3 regions of the Dyadobacter sandarakinus genome follow, and region 1 is predicted to be linked to each of the others. Evidence: riboswitches for the same ligand, from Rfam matches in the RefSeq annotation. Region 1 holds a riboswitch; each other region holds the start of a gene.
The links. A riboswitch is a leader RNA that binds a small molecule or an ion and turns the genes downstream of it on or off. The one in region 1 is predicted to bind thiamine pyrophosphate.
Positions count from the first base shown of each region.

Region 2: it holds a riboswitch for thiamine pyrophosphate, as region 1 does, so the genes downstream of both, thiM (hydroxyethylthiazole kinase) here and HWI92_RS20935 (TonB-dependent receptor) in region 1, are expected to answer to the same signal.
Region 3: it holds a riboswitch for thiamine pyrophosphate, as region 1 does, so the genes downstream of both, thiS (sulfur carrier protein ThiS) here and HWI92_RS20935 (TonB-dependent receptor) in region 1, are expected to answer to the same signal.

Region 1 is NZ_CP056775.1:5,074,191-5,080,086, reverse strand. It holds gene HWI92_RS20945 (S41 family peptidase) at 1-406, opposite strand, end outside; gene rocD (ornithine--oxo-acid transaminase) at 403-1,662, opposite strand; TPP riboswitch at 1,735-1,829, shown strand; gene HWI92_RS20935 (TonB-dependent receptor) at 1,899-4,346, shown strand; gene hemE (uroporphyrinogen decarboxylase) at 4,373-5,398, shown strand; gene HWI92_RS20925 (D-glycero-alpha-D-manno-heptose-1,7-bisphosphate 7-phosphatase) at 5,403-5,896, shown strand, end outside.
Region 2 is NZ_CP056775.1:3,410,574-3,416,469, reverse strand. It holds gene HWI92_RS13755 (sensor histidine kinase) at 44-1,357, opposite strand; gene hxpB (hexitol phosphatase HxpB) at 1,412-2,086, opposite strand; TPP riboswitch at 2,170-2,262, shown strand; gene thiM (hydroxyethylthiazole kinase) at 2,354-3,172, shown strand; gene thiE (thiamine phosphate synthase) at 3,162-3,812, shown strand; gene thiD (bifunctional hydroxymethylpyrimidine kinase/phosphomethylpyrimidine kinase) at 3,840-4,664, shown strand; gene tenA (thiaminase II) at 4,661-5,311, shown strand; gene HWI92_RS13725 (ABC transporter permease) at 5,361-5,896, opposite strand, start outside.
Region 3 is NZ_CP056775.1:1,923,268-1,929,163, reverse strand. It holds gene thiH (2-iminoacetate synthase ThiH) at 1-718, opposite strand, end outside; gene HWI92_RS07600 (thiazole synthase) at 708-1,472, opposite strand; gene HWI92_RS07595 (thiamine phosphate synthase) at 1,466-2,785, opposite strand; gene thiS (sulfur carrier protein ThiS) at 2,816-3,019, opposite strand; TPP riboswitch at 3,092-3,187, opposite strand; gene HWI92_RS07585 (CBM96 family carbohydrate-binding protein) at 3,508-5,896, shown strand, end outside.

The DNA.
Region 1 (5,896 bases):
CCGCGTCAGATGCAGACGAGCCGGGAGCAACATACAATACCACCCCAATCACATTGGTGGAGCCGCTGGGATAGTAAAACAGCTTGTATTGCATTCCGGTTGTTTTGGTTTCACCGCTGAGTGAGGCTTTTAGCTCGTCGGCGCTCTCCTGGATCCACGAAAACCGGTCGCCATCGGGCCGCGTACCGGCATCGTAGCGATACAGCAGCGATTCAAAAAAGTCTTCGGGCGATTGCGTCAGGTCCGGATTGGCTGTGATATGGTCGTTCCAGTAATACCAGTACTTCATCTGGTCATAAATCCACTGGTTGGTCTCCGTGCTTGTGGCCGGCTCTACGTTCTTTTCCTTGCAGGCTGCACAAAGCAATGCAAGCAGGAAAAATGGAAGTAAAATTTTATTTCTCATCGACTTGCGTTTGTTTCCAGAAACACTTCCTCAATAATATCACAGGCCTGGTTCATCTGCTGTTCATTGATAACCAGAGGAGGTGCAAAGCGGATCTTGTTGCCGTGGGTAGGCTTGCAGAGCAACCCTTTTTCCATCATTTTGTAACAAAGATCCATTGCTGTGGTACTTTCCTCGGTATCATTGATAACGATAGCATTCAACAGGCCTTTTCCTCTAACGACCTCTATCAGAGAACATTGTTTTTGAAGATCAGAAATCCTCTGCCTGAACAACGCTCCCATCGCCTCTGCATTTCCAGCCAGGTTTTCACGCTGTACTACTTCCAGTGCGGCAATGGTCACGGCACAGGCCAGGGGGTTGCCGCCATAGGTAGAGCCGTGCTCTCCGGGCGCGATTGTGAGCATAACTTCGTTGTCCGCGAATGCAGCAGACACAGGCATCGTACCGCCCGAGAGGGCTTTTCCCAAAACCAGGATATCAGGTTTCACACCTTCCCAGTCACATGCCAGCCGCATGCCCGTGCGGCCAATGCCGGTCTGGACCTCATCGGCTATAAAAAGCACATTGTATTGGCTGCAAAGTTCGCGCACGCCCCTCAGGTAGCCCGCCCTCGGTACTACCACCCCGGCCTCGCCCTGGATAGGTTCCACCATGAAGCCGGCAATATCAGGATCATTTTTGAGCAGATTTTCCAATGCATCCAGGTTGTCGTAGGGAATGATTTCGTAGCCCGGCAGAAACGGACCGTAATCATCGGTACTGGACGGATCCGTGGAAGAAGAAATGGCTGCCAGCGTCCGGCCCCAGAAATTACCTGCGGCGTACACGGTTTTGGCTTTACCCGGCGCAATGCCTTTGACTTTGTATGCCCATTTGCGGGTCAGCTTCAATGCGGTCTCACCGCCTTCCACGCCCGAATTCATCATAAGTACCTTATCGTAGCCGAAATATTCGCACAGCATTTTTTCACATTCACCCAGCCGGTCATTGTAAAATGCACGGGAAGTGAGGGTGAGCTTTTGCGCCTGGCTGATCATGGCATTGACGATATGCGGATGACAATGCCCCTGGCTCACCGCACTGTATGCCGAAAGAAAATCCAGATATTGCTTGCCCTCCACATCCCAGACATACACACCCGCACCGCGTTCCAGCACTACGGGCATCGGTTTGTAATTATGTGCACCGTAGCGGTATTCGAGGTCGATCGCCTGTGCAGCTGCGCTGGTGAGCGTGTCGGAGAAGGTTGTCATGAGATAGTCAGGTTATACAGGATTTTCACTTCGTGTTTATGTAAAAATAGCGAAAAGAACTAGCTTTGCCCCATAATCTCAAAGGGGTGCCCTACCTGACGGGCTGAGATCATACCCATAAACCTGATCCGGGTAATGCCGGCGTAGGGAGAGAAGCCGGTTTTCAGGCTGTTTCTTGTTTTTATTTTTTGTATCCAAGATAGGTGGCCCCTGCCTGTTGTAACAACTTTATCGCAATGCGAACCGTTACTACCTATCTGCTGACATTCATTTTCAGCATTCTTTCCTTGTCCACTTTCGCCCAGCGCATGCTGAAAGGCCGCATTACCGATGCGGAAGACGGCAAGCCGCTGCCTGGCGCCACCATCAAAGCCGGCGATATCCGCGGCACACAATCCGATCAGCAGGGGAATTTTACATTAAGGAATATTCCTGACGCGATCCATGCGGTGGAGGTTTCTTACGTCGGCTTTCAGACTGCGGCTGTCACCCTTTCCGAAAATGATTTTCTGGATGTAAAACTGGTACGCAGTACTTATCAGGCCGACGAAGTAGTCATTAATGCGACGCGCGTCACGGACAAAAGTGCGATGGCTTATACCAATGTAAGCGCCGCCGCAATCGACAAGCAGAACCTTGGTCAGGATTTGCCGGTATTGCTCAACTTTACACCTTCACTCGTCAGTACCAGCGATGCCGGGGCGGGCGTGGGTTACTCGGGCATCCGCATCCGGGGCTCGGATGCAACGCGCATTAACGTTACCGTCAATGGAATCCCGTATAATGATGCCGAAAGCCAGGGTGTTTTCTGGGTCAACATGCCGGACTTTGCATCTTCCGTGAGCAGCATTCAGATTCAGCGCGGGGTAGGTACCTCCACCAATGGTGCAGGATCGTTCGGAGCAACGGTCAACATCAATACCAATGCATTGCGCAAGGAAGCATATGCCGAGCTCAACAACGCATACGGCTCTTTTAACACATTCAAAAATACGCTGAAAGTAGGCTCAGGATTGATCCGGGACAAGTTTACCTTCGATGCCAGGCTATCGCGCGTTTCGTCTGACGGCTTCGTGGACCGGGCTTCGTCGGAGCTGCATTCCTACTATTTGTCGGGCGGTTATTTTGGTAAAAAAAGCTTTGTGCGTGTCAATGTGTTTTCAGGAAAAGAGCGCACCTACCAGTCGTGGAATGGGGTGCCCGAGGCTAAGCTCCGGGGTGACAGGGAGGGTATCCTGAGCTACATTGACCGGAACGGACTGGATGAAGAAGATGCCCGGAACCTGCTTAATTCGGGAAACAGGACCTATAATTCATACACCTACAAAAACGAGGTCGATAATTACAGGCAGGATCATTACCAGCTCGTGTCGTCTCATAACCTTAGTCAGCAATGGACTTTTAACCTCAACGGATTTCTGGTCCGGGGACTGGGTTACTATGAACAATACCGCAAGGACGACGCCTATGCAAACTACAACCTGCCCGATGTAATCACCGGCACTGATACGCTCACCAGTACCGATCTGGTCCGCAGGCGCTGGCTCGACAACTACTTTTATGGAACTACCTTTTCATTTGATTATAATAGTTTTAAAAAGCTGACGGCAAGCATTGGCGGTGGCTGGAACAAGTACGACGGCGATCATTACGGACAGATTACCTGGGCACGCAATGCCGGGAACACCGAAAATGAGCACCGGTACTATTACAGTCAGGGGATCAAAAAGGACTTTAACATTTATGGAAAGCTGTACTACCAGTTTACAGATAAGCTGAATGCATTTGCAGACCTGCAATTCAGGACAGTAAGTCACGCCATTCACGGTACGGATAATGTTCAGATACAGCTGGCGGTGGATCAGTCGTATAATTTTGTCAATCCGAAAGCCGGGATTAATTACCAGCTGGCCGATCAGAGCTCGGTCTATGCATCGTACAGCGTCGGCAACCGGGAGCCGAACCGGGATGACTTTACAGCAGCCACAGCATTACTTTTTCCCAAAAAGGAAAATCTGCAGAACGTGGAGGCCGGCTTCCGGACGCAGCAGGGAAAATGGGCTTTTTCTGCGAATTACTACCTGATGCGCTACAAAAACCAGCTTGTACTCACCGGCCAGATCAATGATGTCGGCAACTCCATCCGGGTGAATGTCCCGAAAAGTTACCGGACCGGCATTGAACTTGAAGGAGCCGTAGCGCTGGGCACTTATCTGAAATGGAATGTCAATGCGACTTTCAGCAGCAATAAAATCGACAACTTTACGGAGTATGTCGTCAACTATGACACAGGCGGCTATAACACAATCAGTCACGGCAAATCCGATATCTCCTTTTCACCCAATGCGATTGCGGGCAGCCAGCTCATTTATTCCCTCCGGAAAAACCTGGAAATTGCTTTGCTGACCAAGTATGTCAGTAAACAATACCTGGACAATACCACAACCGAAACGCGGAAACTGGATGCTTACGTAACCAATGATGTGCGTCTTTCGTGGACGATCAAACCGGCCTGGGCAAATGAAATTGGCTTTAATCTGCTGGTTAATAATATTTTTAACGAGCAATATGAATCCAACGGATATACCTACGGCTACCTGGCCGGCGGTGCCCTGACACAGGAAAACTTCTACTTTCCGCAGGCAGGCACCAACTTTCTGGTTGGGGTGAATTTTAGGTTTTGAGTTTATCTTCCTGTTACCTTTGCCGCATGGATTTGAAAAATGACCTTTTACTCCGTGCGGCACGGGGGGAAAATACAGAACGCACACCGGTTTGGATGATGCGGCAGGCAGGACGGATTCTGGCGGAGTACCGCGCAGTGCGCGAGAAAGCCGGAAGCTTTATCGCACTCGCTACTACCCCTGAGCTGGCTGCCGAAGTGACTATCCAGCCGGTAGACCTGCTGGGTGTCGATGCAGCGATCATCTTTTCAGATATTCTTGTCGTACCGGAGGCGATGGGACTGCCCTATGAGATGGTGGAGCAGCGCGGACCTGTTTTCCCTGCTACCGTGCATACTTCGGCCGACCTGCAGAAACTTCATGTTGCAGAACCTGAAACAGACCTGAAATATGTACTTGATGCCATTAAAATCACCAAGCAGGCACTTGCCGGCCGTGTGCCTCTGATTGGTTTTGCGGGTGCTCCTTTCACCATCTTCTGCTACATGACGGAAGGAAAGGGTTCCAAGACCTTCTCAGTTGCCAAGAAGCATTTGTATGCTGATCCGGAATTCTCACATTCCCTGCTGCAGCAGATTACCGACAGTACCATTGCATACCTGAAAGCGCAGATCGCTGCCGGGGCCGACCTGGTACAGGTTTTCGATTCGTGGGCCGGTATCCTGTCGCCGGAACAATACCAGGTTTTTTCCCTTCCCTACATTAAACAGATTTGCGACGCCATCACGGAAGTACCGGTCACGGTGTTTGCCAAAGGTGCATTTTTCGCACGAAAGGAAATTGGCGAGCTCAGCTGCTCGGTGGTAGGGCTCGACTGGAACATGGATGTGAGGGAGTCGCGCGAGCTTATTCCCGGTAAAACGCTGCAGGGCAACCTGGATCCCTGTGTACTGTACGCATCCTACGATCAGATCAGGCTGGAAGTAAAGAAAATGCTGGAACAGTTTGGTACCCAAAGGTATATTGCCAACCTCGGCCACGGGGTTTATCCGGATACCGATCCCAATAAGGTCCGCTGCTTTATCGATGCTGTAAAAGAATTTTCCAGCTAGTGTGATGGAAAGTCTGAAAACCAGGTGCGTGTTCCTCGACCGTGATGGGGTACTCAATGAAGACTGTCCCGATTACCTCTACACGCTGGATCGTCTTGTCATTCCCGAAGGTGTGCCTGATGCACTTCGTGCGCTGAAAGATGCAGGGTATCTTTTGATTGTTATTACCAACCAGGCCGGTATTGCCAAAGGATTATACACGGCTGATAATGTATATGCAATCCACGAAGCTTTACAGCAGGCTTCGGGCCATGTGCTGGACGATCTTTATTTTTCGCCCTGCCATCCTGCTTACTCGGGCCGGTCGCTTTCGCGTAAGCCCGGCAGTCTGATGCTGGAAAAAGCAATAGCCAGGTATAACATTGATCCCGCTCAGTCGTGGATGATCGGCGACCGGGACAGGGATATGGAAGCGGGCCGGAATGCAGGTGTAAAAACCATTCACATTATAGCCGGCACGGAAGAATCAACGGGAGATTTTGCAGCCGGAAGTCTCCG
Region 2 (5,896 bases), 1.7 Mb from region 1:
TACTGCGGCATTTCATTCCGGTACGGTTGCCTTGCGCTGACTGCTAGATAATTAACGTAAAAACTGTACCTTTTCCTACGTCGGATGCAACATTCAGCTGACCATTATGCTGCTGCAGAATCTGCCTCGAAAGACTGAGCCCGATGCCTGAGCCTGTTTTTTTGGTAGTGTAAAAGGGGATGAAAATATTTTCCATAGCTTCCGGCTCAATGCCATCGCCATTGTCGGCCACCTCAATCATAACAACATTATCTACCTGGTAGGCCGACAGACTGATGGTACGGTTGGTTTGGGTGGAAAATGCCTCCGACGCATTCTTGATAAGATTAATCAATACCTGCTGAATCTGGCTCGCGTCGGCCTTTACGGTCAGGTCCTCGGGCTTTACCGACAGCTTCCAGAGCACACCCGACCGGGTCAGGTCTGTCTGAAGCAACTGGATCACTTCCTGCAGTAACTCTTCCACACTGATACTGGCAAATACCGGTTTAGGCAGGGTGGTAAAATCCCGGTAGGCATTCACAAACTGCATCATGCCCTTACTACGCTTTTCGAGCGTCGAAAGTGCTTCCTTTAGGTCATTTACGGCTTCCTGATCATTGGTCGAGCGTTCAATGTCTTCGTTCACAATCAGGCGCATGGTGCCTACCAGCGATACAATGGGTGTCATGGAATTCATGATCTCATGCCGCAGCACCCGGGTCAGGTTTTGCCACGACTCGATTTCCTGCTGCTGAAGTTCGGTCTGTATGTTTTGTAAAACAACAATACGTACCCAGGTTCCCCTCAGCTGGATGGCTGCTCCCTGCAGGGCCAGTGGCTGGTCGGATGGGGTACGGTAAAGCTCCCGCACGCCGCTGTCGAGGGTTGAGAGCAGCTCGTACAGCCGCGGGTGGCGGTCGCGGAGCTCGTTGAGGTGGTGCAGCCGGTAAATGCCCAGCATCCGCAATGCCGCATTGTTGATCAGGTTAACCTGCCCGGTACTGTCAAATGTGATCAGGCCCGTACCGATATGTTGCACAATGGTATTCAGGTATTGCAGATTGGCCTCTTTTTCGGCCCGCGCCTGTCTGAAAGCATGCAGTACTTCGTTAAACTGCTGGTTCAGTTCCTTGAACGTCCGCCCCATCTTGTTGTCTGCCCGGAAATTGATCGTAAAATCCGAGTAGCGGACAGATTCCAGGAAGTACGTCAGTTTCCGGTTTACATTGGTCACATACTGGTACAGAAGCGAAGCCTGGGCAAAAATGAAAATCGTCCCGATGACATACACCAGCGTACTATTGGTATGGACCGAAGCCAGCCACGCAAGTCCGATCACACTAAGTACGATCAGGGTGATCCTGATCATAATCATGATACTGAAATGCCGTAATCCGATCATGGGATAGTGTAGGTGGACGAAGGCAGGTTAGGATTCCAGGACATTTTGCGGTACTCCGGACATTTCGCTTAATACGAATTTTTCCAGTGACCTTATTTTATAATGCGCCATATTGAACTTGGCATCTTCAAAAACTTCCCTGGCCGGAACCGAGATCGTGATCATGCCTGCCGCATGTGCCGACCGCAGCCCGGCATGCGAATCTTCAAACGCAATGCATTCAGCGGGTAGTACGCCCAGCTTGGCAGCAGTGGTGAGGTATACGGCCGGATGCGGCTTGGTAAACTCTTCCAGCTCGCCCGAGTGCCATACATCGAAGTACTGAAGAATGTCTAGTCTTTCCAGCACGTCCTCGATCAGTTCCATATGCGATGCCGACGCTACGCCCAGTTTAAGTCCCGTGGCTTTCAGGTCTTTGATCAGCGCAATGGCACCCGGCATGGGTTCGGCATTTTCAAGAATTTTGCGGTGCGCAATGGTCAGGATTTCTGCTTCCAGTTCCTCGAAAGTGGGTGTATTCCAGGGTTGCAGCTGGTGGCAGAAGTCAAGAAATAGTTTAACCGAGAGTCCTGTGGTTTGGAGTTTCAATGCATCGGTAAGCTCAAAGTTTACCTTGCGCATCACTTCGCGGGCAGCCTCTGTCCAGAAATGTTCTGAATCAATCAGCAACCCATCCATATCAAATATTGCAGCTTTGATCATTTCAAAAATTTAAAAAAGAAAATAAGTACCGGTTGATGCAAGTGTTTTTCATAAACAACCAAAACTACTACATTCGCAGCTAAGAATGGCTTTAGGGGTGTCCAAAAGGACTGAGATTCATACCCTTCGAACCTGAAACAGCTGGCACTGTCGTAGGAAAAAGCAATCAGAGGTACTTGGGTGCCTGTAATTTCTTTATGCGGAAATCACCGCACAACCTGCCTGTCTCGGGTTCCGTTCTTTTTCTTTTTGCAAAACATCAGAAAAATGGAAATCAATATCAGGGAAAATCTCGTGCTGCTCCGTGAAAATGTGCCTCTCGTGCATAATATCACAAATTATGTGGTTATGAACTTCACTGCAAATGCATTGCTGGCGCTGGGTGCATCGCCGGTGATGGCGCATGCGGTGGAAGAAGTGGAGGAAATGGTGAGCATTGCCGGCGCGCTCGTGGTCAACATTGGTACACTGTCTGCATCCTGGGCAGAAGGCATGAAGCTGGCCATGAGCCGTGCGGCTGCCCTCGGCAAGCCCATTGTCCTGGATCCGGTAGGAGCGGGTGCCACTTCGTACCGCAATCAGGTACTGACACAGCTCCTGGAAACCGCCCCGCCCGCCATTATCCGGGGCAATGCCTCTGAGATCATGGCACTGGCCGGTGCAAACATCACTACCAAAGGAGTGGACAGTACCGCCTCCTCCGACCAGAGCCTGGATGCCGCGCTGGCATTGAACCGCCGCTTCGGATCGGTTGTCAGTGTGAGCGGGGTTACCGACCTGATTGTTGGGAATGGAAAGGTGTATTACATCTCAAATGGTGTGCCGCTGATGACACGTATTACCGGAATGGGGTGCTCAGCTTCGGCAATTGCCGGCGCCTATGCTGCGGTATGTAGCGACCCGCTGGCGGCAGCCGTATCTGCGGCAGCGACCATGGGCGTATGCGGCGAGCTCGCCTATCGTCATGCCCAGCTCCCGGGGTCTTTCCAGGTTGCATTCCTGGATGCACTGGCCGTATCGCCGGACCACCTTGCTGAACTTACCCGTATCAGCGTTTCACCGGATCGTTCTGCTGATGTCCGCTAGCACACTTCCTCTGGATCTGTACCTTGTCACCGACGAGGCCGCCTGCCTTGGTCGTGATCTGTTTTGGATTGTGGAAGAGGCTGTAAAAGGAGGCGTATCCCTGGTACAGCTTCGAGAAAAAAACCTGGACACCCGGGATTTTATTGATAAAGCCTCCAAAATGAAAGAGCTGCTGGCTCCATACAATGTTCCGCTCATCATTAACGACCGTGTGGACGTTGCGCTGGCAGCCGGCGCCGATGGTGTTCACGTCGGGCAAAGCGACATGCATTATCACCAGCTCCGCCAGGTACTTCCGGGCCAAAGCATCGTGGGTATTTCTGCGGAGAATATGGCAAATGTTGAGGAGGCAAATGATTGGGAAATCAGCTACCTGGCCATCAGCCCTCTTTTTGATACACCTACTAAACCGGATACCGGGACCGCCTGGGGCATGGCCGGGTTGCAGCAGGCAGCGAAAGTGAGCCGTCACCCGCTGGTGGTCATCGGAGGCATTAACACCGAAAACGTGACGCAGGCTATACAACATGGTGCAAGCGGCATAGCGGTGGTATCGGCCATTTGCAGCGCGGCTTTCCCCGGGTATGCCGCGGAGCAGCTTCGGAAGGCTGTTATTTCAGGTAAAAAAAACAGGCTCTGATAAAAGGACCTTATTCCCATTTCCACCATGATTAAACGATATCCTACTGTACTTACCATAGCCGGCTCTGACAGCGGCGGGGGAGCGGGCATTCAGGCTGACCTCAAAACCGTGGCTGCACTGGGAGCTTATGGTACGTCAGCCATCACGGCGCTCACTGCCCAGAACACTACCGGCGTCCGCGCCATTCATGCGGTGCCACCCGAATTTTTACGTCAGCAGCTGGAAGCTGTATTTGAAGATTTTACCATTGACGCAGTCAAAATCGGGATGGTCAATACGGCCGAAACAGCGCAGGTAATCGCGGGTGCACTGGCAGATTACCAGCCTCGCTTTGTTGTTTTCGATCCCGTCATGGTGTCTACAAGCGGCAGCAGGCTGATCCGGGAGGATGCAGTGGATGCATTGTGGCAGGAGCTGCTTACCCGCGCCGACCTCATTACGCCCAATATTGACGAGGCAGAAATCCTGGTTTCTGAAAAAATAACCGATTTGAAAAGCATGCAGCATGCGGCCGGTATCCTGCTTGAAAAAGGCTGCAAGGCAGTGCTACTCAAAGGCGGGCACCTTGCAGGACCGGTGATCCGGGATGTACTGGCCCTCCAAAATACCGGCAGCCTGGTACTGGAAAGCGACTATATCCGCAGCCCGAATGTACACGGAACAGGCTGCACACTATCTTCTGCCATCGCCACGTATGTGGCCCTCGGGCATTCCCTTACTGACGCCGTGGTACTAGCACATCAGTATGTTGCGGGAGCGATCGGCCACGGCAGGGATGTTATTACCGGCCACGGTCCCGGTCCTTTAAATCATTCTTTTTCACCTTTGCCAATGCAGGTTATTTCATGAGCTTCACAACATATCTCTGGGAAGAAGCACTTCCCATTTACAGGCAGATCAGCCAGCATCCGTTTAATCAGGAGCTGAAAACCGGAACTTTGCCCGTAGAAAAGTTTAAATTCTACATTGCGCAGGATTCCCTTTACCTGGCCGACTTCGCGCGGGCGCTGGCCGCAGCAGGGTCCAGGGCCGGAAACAGCCATGATGCGCTGGATTTTTTTCAGTTTGCACAAAATGCAATCCTGGTAGAGCGTGCTCTGCATCTGAGCTATTTTAAAAACTATGAGATTGACAATGCCGGCACCAAAGGTCCCGGATGCTTTGCCTATACCAGCTACCTGCTCAGTGTCAGTGCATTCGAATCTTTCGAAGTTGCTGTGGCTGCGTTGCTGCCTTGTTTCTGGATTTACAAGAAAGTAGGTGATGACATGTATGCCAGTCAATCTTCCGGTAATCCTTACCAAAGCTGGATTGATGCCTATGGCGGTGAGGAATTCGGACATTCGGTCCGGAAAGCACTTGATATCTGCGACCGCCTGGCTGAGCAGGCAAGTGCAGGTACCTGCACAAAAATGCGCGAAGCATACCTGACCGCTTCCCGGCTGGAATACATCTTCTGGGACGATGCTTATCACCTTCGGACCTGGCCATGCTGAGGAGGCTTTCGACGGCCGAAAGCCGATAGCTGACCGCCGAAGTTCCCCCTCACTCGCTCCGCAATGCCCTGACGGGGTTCCTCAATGCTGCCTTAATACTCTGGAAGCTAATGGTCAGCAATGCGATCAGGATGGAGATGGCAGCTGCGGAAACGAAAAACCACCACTTGATTTCGGTATGGTAGGCAAAATCCTGCAACCACTTGCTCATGGCGTAAAACGCGATGGGGGAGGCAATGAGGATCGCGATGATAACCGGTTTAAGAAAATCACCCGAAAGCATCATGATCAGGCTGCCGAGTGAAGCTCCCAATACTTTGCGCACCCCGATTTCCTTCGTACGTATTTCAGCCATGAAAATAGACAGTCCAAGCAGGCCGAGGCATGAGATAAAGATGGCGATACCGGAGAAAATGGTGAAAAGGGTTTGCTGGCTCTGCTCACTTGCATACAAATTGCCGAACCGCTGATCCAGGAACTCATAGGAAAAAGGAACATCCGGGAACCTGGTACGCCACACCGACTCGATATGGGCAAGTGCATTTCCAATGTTTTTACCCGAAATATGCACCGACATCCAGCCTA
Region 3 (5,896 bases), 2.9 Mb from region 1:
GCAGCGCGGTGAAGAAACTATCCGTTCGCCAATCCTCCAATCCGATCAGCACGCCAAGTCCCATTTTGTGAATCCCGGCCCTGCCGAGCCGGTCGGGTGTGTCGAGCCGGTAGTGGAAATGTGCTTTTTTCCCTTTCGGATGGTGTCTGCGGTATTCATCCTTGTGGTACGTTTCCTGGTAAACCAGCACGGAATGCAGGCCCAGCGGGATCAATGTTTCGTACTCCTGCTGATCCAGCGGCTGTACCTCCATGGAAATCTGTGTGAAGTGCGGGCGGATCAGTTCGAGTACCATTTTAAAGTAGTCCACATGCACCGTCTGGTTCGCCTCGCCGGTCACCAGGAGCACGTGCTCGTAACCCATTTGTTTGATTACCTCCACTTCCTGCATGATCTCGCGCTCCGTAAGTGTCCGCCGGCGAACCTTATTGTTCATGCTGAAACCGCAGTAAGTACAAATGTTGGTGCATTCATTGGACAGGTACAGCGGAATATACATGTGCATGGTTTTGCCAAAACGCTGCTGCGTCAGCCTGCGGCTCAGCTGTGCCATCGGTTCAAGGTACCGGGCTGCGGAAGGAGAAATCAATGCTTTGAAGTCCTCCAAACTGCGTTGGGGTGCATGCAGGGCATCTTCCACATCCCTGGTATTTTTTGCAAGAATGCTTTCCCTGACCTCCTGCCAGCTGTATTTTTCAAAAATCTCTTTAAAGCTCATCCAGAAATGTGGTTAATGGGCTGCTGGCACTGGCCGCGCCGGTTATTCCTAATTTTGCTTCATAAGCCATGCGTCCGGCCTGTACTGCCATTTTGAAAGCCCCGGCCATAGCCACCGGATCGCCTGCCACGGCAATGGCCGTATTCACGAGCACGGCATCCGCCCCGATCTCCATCGCCTTTGCAGCGTCCGAAGGGGCACCGATCCCGGCATCCACGATAACCGGAACTTTGCTCTGCCCGATGATGATTTCGAGGAAATCAATGGTTTTCAGTCCCTTGTTACTCCCGATCGGCGAGCCTAGCGGCATCACGGCCGAAGCGCCGGCATCTTCAAGCCTTTTGCAGAGTACGGGATCGGCGTGGATGTAGGGTAAGATGACAAAACCCAGCTTAGCCAGTTCCTCGGTTGCAAGGAGGGTTTCAATCGGGTCCGGGAGCAGATATTTCGGATCCGGGTGAATTTCCAGTTTCAGCCAGTTGGTTTCCAAAGCTTCCCGCGCCAGCTGAGCGGCAAAAATGGCCTCTTTTGCATTTCTTACGCCGGAAGTATTGGGTAAAAGATGAAATTGGCTGTGATCCAGGTGGCTTAATATATCGTCGGACCGGTCGCGTACATTGACGCGCCGCAGGGCAACGGTAACCAGTTCGGAGCCGGAGGCCAGCAATGCCTGCTCCATAACCTGGGCTGAGCTGAATTTGCCCGTGCCGGTAAACAGCCGGGATTGAAAAGTTTTGTCTGCGATGGTTAGCATAGGGCTTGTTGAATTTGTGAAACGGTGGCTTTCGGGTCGGCGGCACCGATCAATGCGGAAGACAGCGCTACGCCGTAAATGCCAGTCTGCCGAAGCACATCAATATCTTCCGGCGTAACACCGCCGATAGCGATAATGGGCGTTTGAAAGCGATTTTCGGTCATTTGCTGCATGAGTCTTGCATATCCATCTGTGCCCAGGATCGGGCTCAGGTTTTGTTTGGTTCTGGTAAAACGAAATGGTCCCAGACCAATGTAATCAGCACCTTCGGCGATGCGTGACTGAATGTCTTCCCAGGTATTGGCCGTGCCGCCGATGATCATTTTTCTGCTAACCAGTGACCGTGCTTCCGGGATCGGCATGTCGGTAAGACCCAGATGCAGTCCATAAGCCTGCACAGTGCGGGCGACGCGGGGATGATCATTGATGATCAGCCGGGCGCCGAACCGGTCGCACAATTGTATGGCTTCCCGGGCCATGGCAAGGATTTCCTCTTCGGTACGACCCTTTATACGTAGCTGAATCCACCGGCAACCCGCTTCCAGGGCCAGCCGGATGCTATCCAGGTGCGACATCTCTTCCGTTTCCTGCGAAATAAACTGTAGCCGGCCGATCACCGGGGTATGAAATTGCTGATCGGAATGTCCAGCGCTACGTTTGTCGGCATTCTTGGAGGTGTCATTTTCAATTTTCACTTCCGATTTCATTGCCGAAAAATCAGGCAATGAGGCGAGAAGCCTGAATTGATTCACCGCATTTTCCGGCTTTTGCCAGATGCTGCCGAGTACCGCGGCACCATCCATGCCCATCTGGGCGATCGTTTGGATGTTGTGAACATCAATGCCGCCCAGGGCAAATACCTTTCCGGTGTAATTGTATTTATTCAAATAAAACTCATCCGGAATTCGGGACTTGTAACCAGGTTTTGAAATACTGTCAAACACAGGTCCCAGAAATACATAGTCAAAGCTGTGGGAAAGACTTTGAAGCGCATCCGGATCGTGGATGGACGTGCTTAATGTAAACCCATGTTTTTTCCATTCGTTCAGATCATCAGCTGTCTGCATCAGTCTGTTATGTTCCGTGAAATGAATGCCACCGATGTCGAATACCGCCGCAAGCTGGTGATGCTGATGCAGTACCATGCGGCCCCGGTACGTCTTCGCTATACTTTGGATCAATGCCTTCATATCCGCTTCGGATACTTCCGGTTTTCGCACATGCAGGCGCGGTAGCCCCAGTGCGAAGAGGCGGTTGATGATATCTGCTTCATCCGGCAGCATTTCCGGATGTGTGATCACGATTAAGTCCATTTTACAAATGATTTTGCTTCCGATTTCGATCTAGCCGCCTTGGGTGGCGGTGATGATGGTGATGTGATCGTTAGGGGAAAGCCTGCGATGGGGCCAGTCGGATTTTGGGACGACGAATTGATTGACGGCAACTGCAATGCCCTTGCCGGAACTCTCATAGAATTCGGAAATGAGTTGACCCACGGAACACGTAGCGTCGATTTGAGTTGCCTGACCGTTTAGTTTGATTTCCATTCCATATACAGTTTTAAATGAAAAACCTTAGGAATGGACCTATGAAGAAAAGATGGAAGGAAGCTACGGAACACGGTAACTCCTGCTTTTCCCTTCGGCAGTACTAGCTGCATCAGGTTCAAAGGGTATGATCTCAGTCCGCACATCGGGACACCCCTAAAGTTGTGGCAAAGCTAGATGAAAAAGCGGATTTTCAAAAAAAGCCGGGGGGAGCGCGTCGGGAAGCCGAACTTATTGATGAAAATCAAATCCCAAACCATTGTTCAATAGATCCATTTACAATTTGAAAAGCTTAAAGTGATTTCTCTCGCATGTCAGATGCATCATAAAGAGTCTGGTAGGTACCTGGAAATTAACCCGTAACAACTTTATAAGGAAAGACATACAGGTGCTCGTATCGGAAGATGACGCCTTTTTATTGTAAATATCTCCCACGTGGCCAGTATGTAGGATGTTGTTCCGTCTAATGGTAAAAAATGATCATAGAAATGAGAACAACCTTTATCCACCACCCTTTACAATCCATTCAAAGACTTGCACTTGTTTGCATCCTGTTATTCCTGAGCCCCGCCACCCTGCTCTTTGCGCAGCCCGGTATTGAATGGGATAAGAAGTACGGAGGTAATATGGCTGAGCGTCTGGCTACCATGATTGCCACTCCGGATGGCGGGTATATACTGGCTGGCAACTCCAATTCGGGCATTTCGGGTGAAAAAAGTCAGCCAAACCGTGGACCTGCCGCCCAGACTCCCTACACTTTCGGTGATTACTGGATCGTGAAAATCGGCGCAGACGGTAGCAAGCAATGGGACAGAACGCTTGGGGGAGATAGTCAGGATCAGTTAACCACGATCATCACCACTTCGGATGGAGGCTACCTCGCAGGGGGTACGTCGTGGTCTAATGTAAGCGGAGAGAAATCCCAGGATGCCTGGAACGATCAGGCGTCAGATGGCAACAAAAGGAAAGACTACTGGATTGTAAAACTAGCTGCGGACGGCACCAAACAGTGGGATAAAACCATTGGAGGGACGGTAACTGACGATTTGAAATCCATGGCGCAAACCAGTGATGGCGGGTATATACTGGCAGGGAATTCCAATTCCAGCAACAGCGGCGACAAGTCGCAACGATCCAAAGGCCTGACGGATTTCTGGGTGGTCAAAATTACAGCTGACGGTACCAAAGAGTGGGACAAAGCTATCGGTGGATCTTTGCAGGAACGGGTTGCCTCTGTGAAGCAAACTGCGGATGGAGGATATATCCTGGCTGGTACGTCCAGCTCGCCCGTCAGCACGAGCAAGTCTGCGGAAAGGAGGGGAAATGCGGATTACTGGCTTGTTAAACTTTCATCAGACGGCACCAAACAATGGGACAAAGCCTATGGTGGCAGTAACATAGACGAATGTACTGCAGTAACGGTAACAGCCGACGGCGGTTACCTGCTGGGAGGTACTTCCTCTTCCCTGAAATCAGGAGAAAAATCCGAAAATAGCAGGAGGGGCAGCTACGATTACTGGATTGTGAAGGTTACATCAGACGGAACATTTCAGTGGGACAAAACGATCGGCGGCTATGAAGCAGAATACCTGAAATCAGTAACGCAGGCGGCCGACGGAGGATATATTCTGGCAGGTTATTCAGAGTCCGGAGCCGGCGTGGATAAAACACAGCCCAAAAAAGGTCTTAGTGACTACTGGGTGGTAAAAGTTACTTCTGACGGCACAAAAATATGGGACAAAACCTTGGGAACCTCCGTTAGTGACTATCTGAGCTGCGTGTTACAAACACCCGATGGAGGCTATCTTGTTGCAGGCGATACAGATACGGGGATAGCCTCAGGAGACAAAACCCAGGACAATAACGGTGCCCAGGATTTTTGGCTTGTCAAATTAACGCCGGAGGGATCAGACAGAAAACTGATGTTTTCTAATCAAACCCTGACTTTTGAAGCTACGCGCAACAATCCGCTGCCTCCGCCACAAACAGTAACCCTTACGGGCAATGCCGGTGCACCGGTCGTCAGCCTGGGCGTACGTGAAGGATCCAACTGGCTGGTGGTCCCTGATCCTGGTACGGGCCCTCTGCAATTCGGGCTTTCAGCATCTGGCATTGTCTGGAATGCAACCTCGGAAACCCTGGTCACGGCATCCGCTCCCGGCTACGAGCGGGCGATCCTGCAGGTAACATTACATGCCCGGGAAGCCACCACCCGGTTTCGCCTGGAAAATGTAGCAGATAGGTCACTGTTAGTGGATCAACCCATCAGCCTCGAAATTTCAGGAAATGCAGGACCTGGCCAAACCGTTACTTACTCCCTCACCGACAGCCCTGCAGGCGCGATGATCAACCCCTCAACAGGCTTGTTCGAGTGGACGCCGAACATGGCCGGAACATACACTTTTAACATTAAAGGTGTCACCAGTGGGCCGCCGGTACTTTCCGATGAACAGGCGATGACCGTGACAGTGTCCGAAAGATCCGATATAGAAACGATACGGATCAATGCAGCCGGACCAGATCTTAATACAGCCGACGGCCGCAGCTTCATTGCGGATAACTACTACGACGGCTCCATTCGCGTCAGTACCGTTCCGGAGGGTGATATTGCCGAAACCAGTGACGATGAGCTCTACCGCACCGGCCGCTGCTCGCCTTACTTTGATTACAGAATTCCTGTCCGGAACGGTAATTACCGGGTAGTGCTGCATTTTGCCGAAACCTGGTTCGGCGTAGCGGGAAGAGGCCCGGCAGGTGTAGGAAAGCGCCGGTTTCATGTCGATATCGAGGGCCAGCGCAGGCTTACCAATTATGACATTTTTGCCCGGGCAGGCGGTCCCATGCGGGCCATTCAGGAAACCACTCCGGTGACTGTTA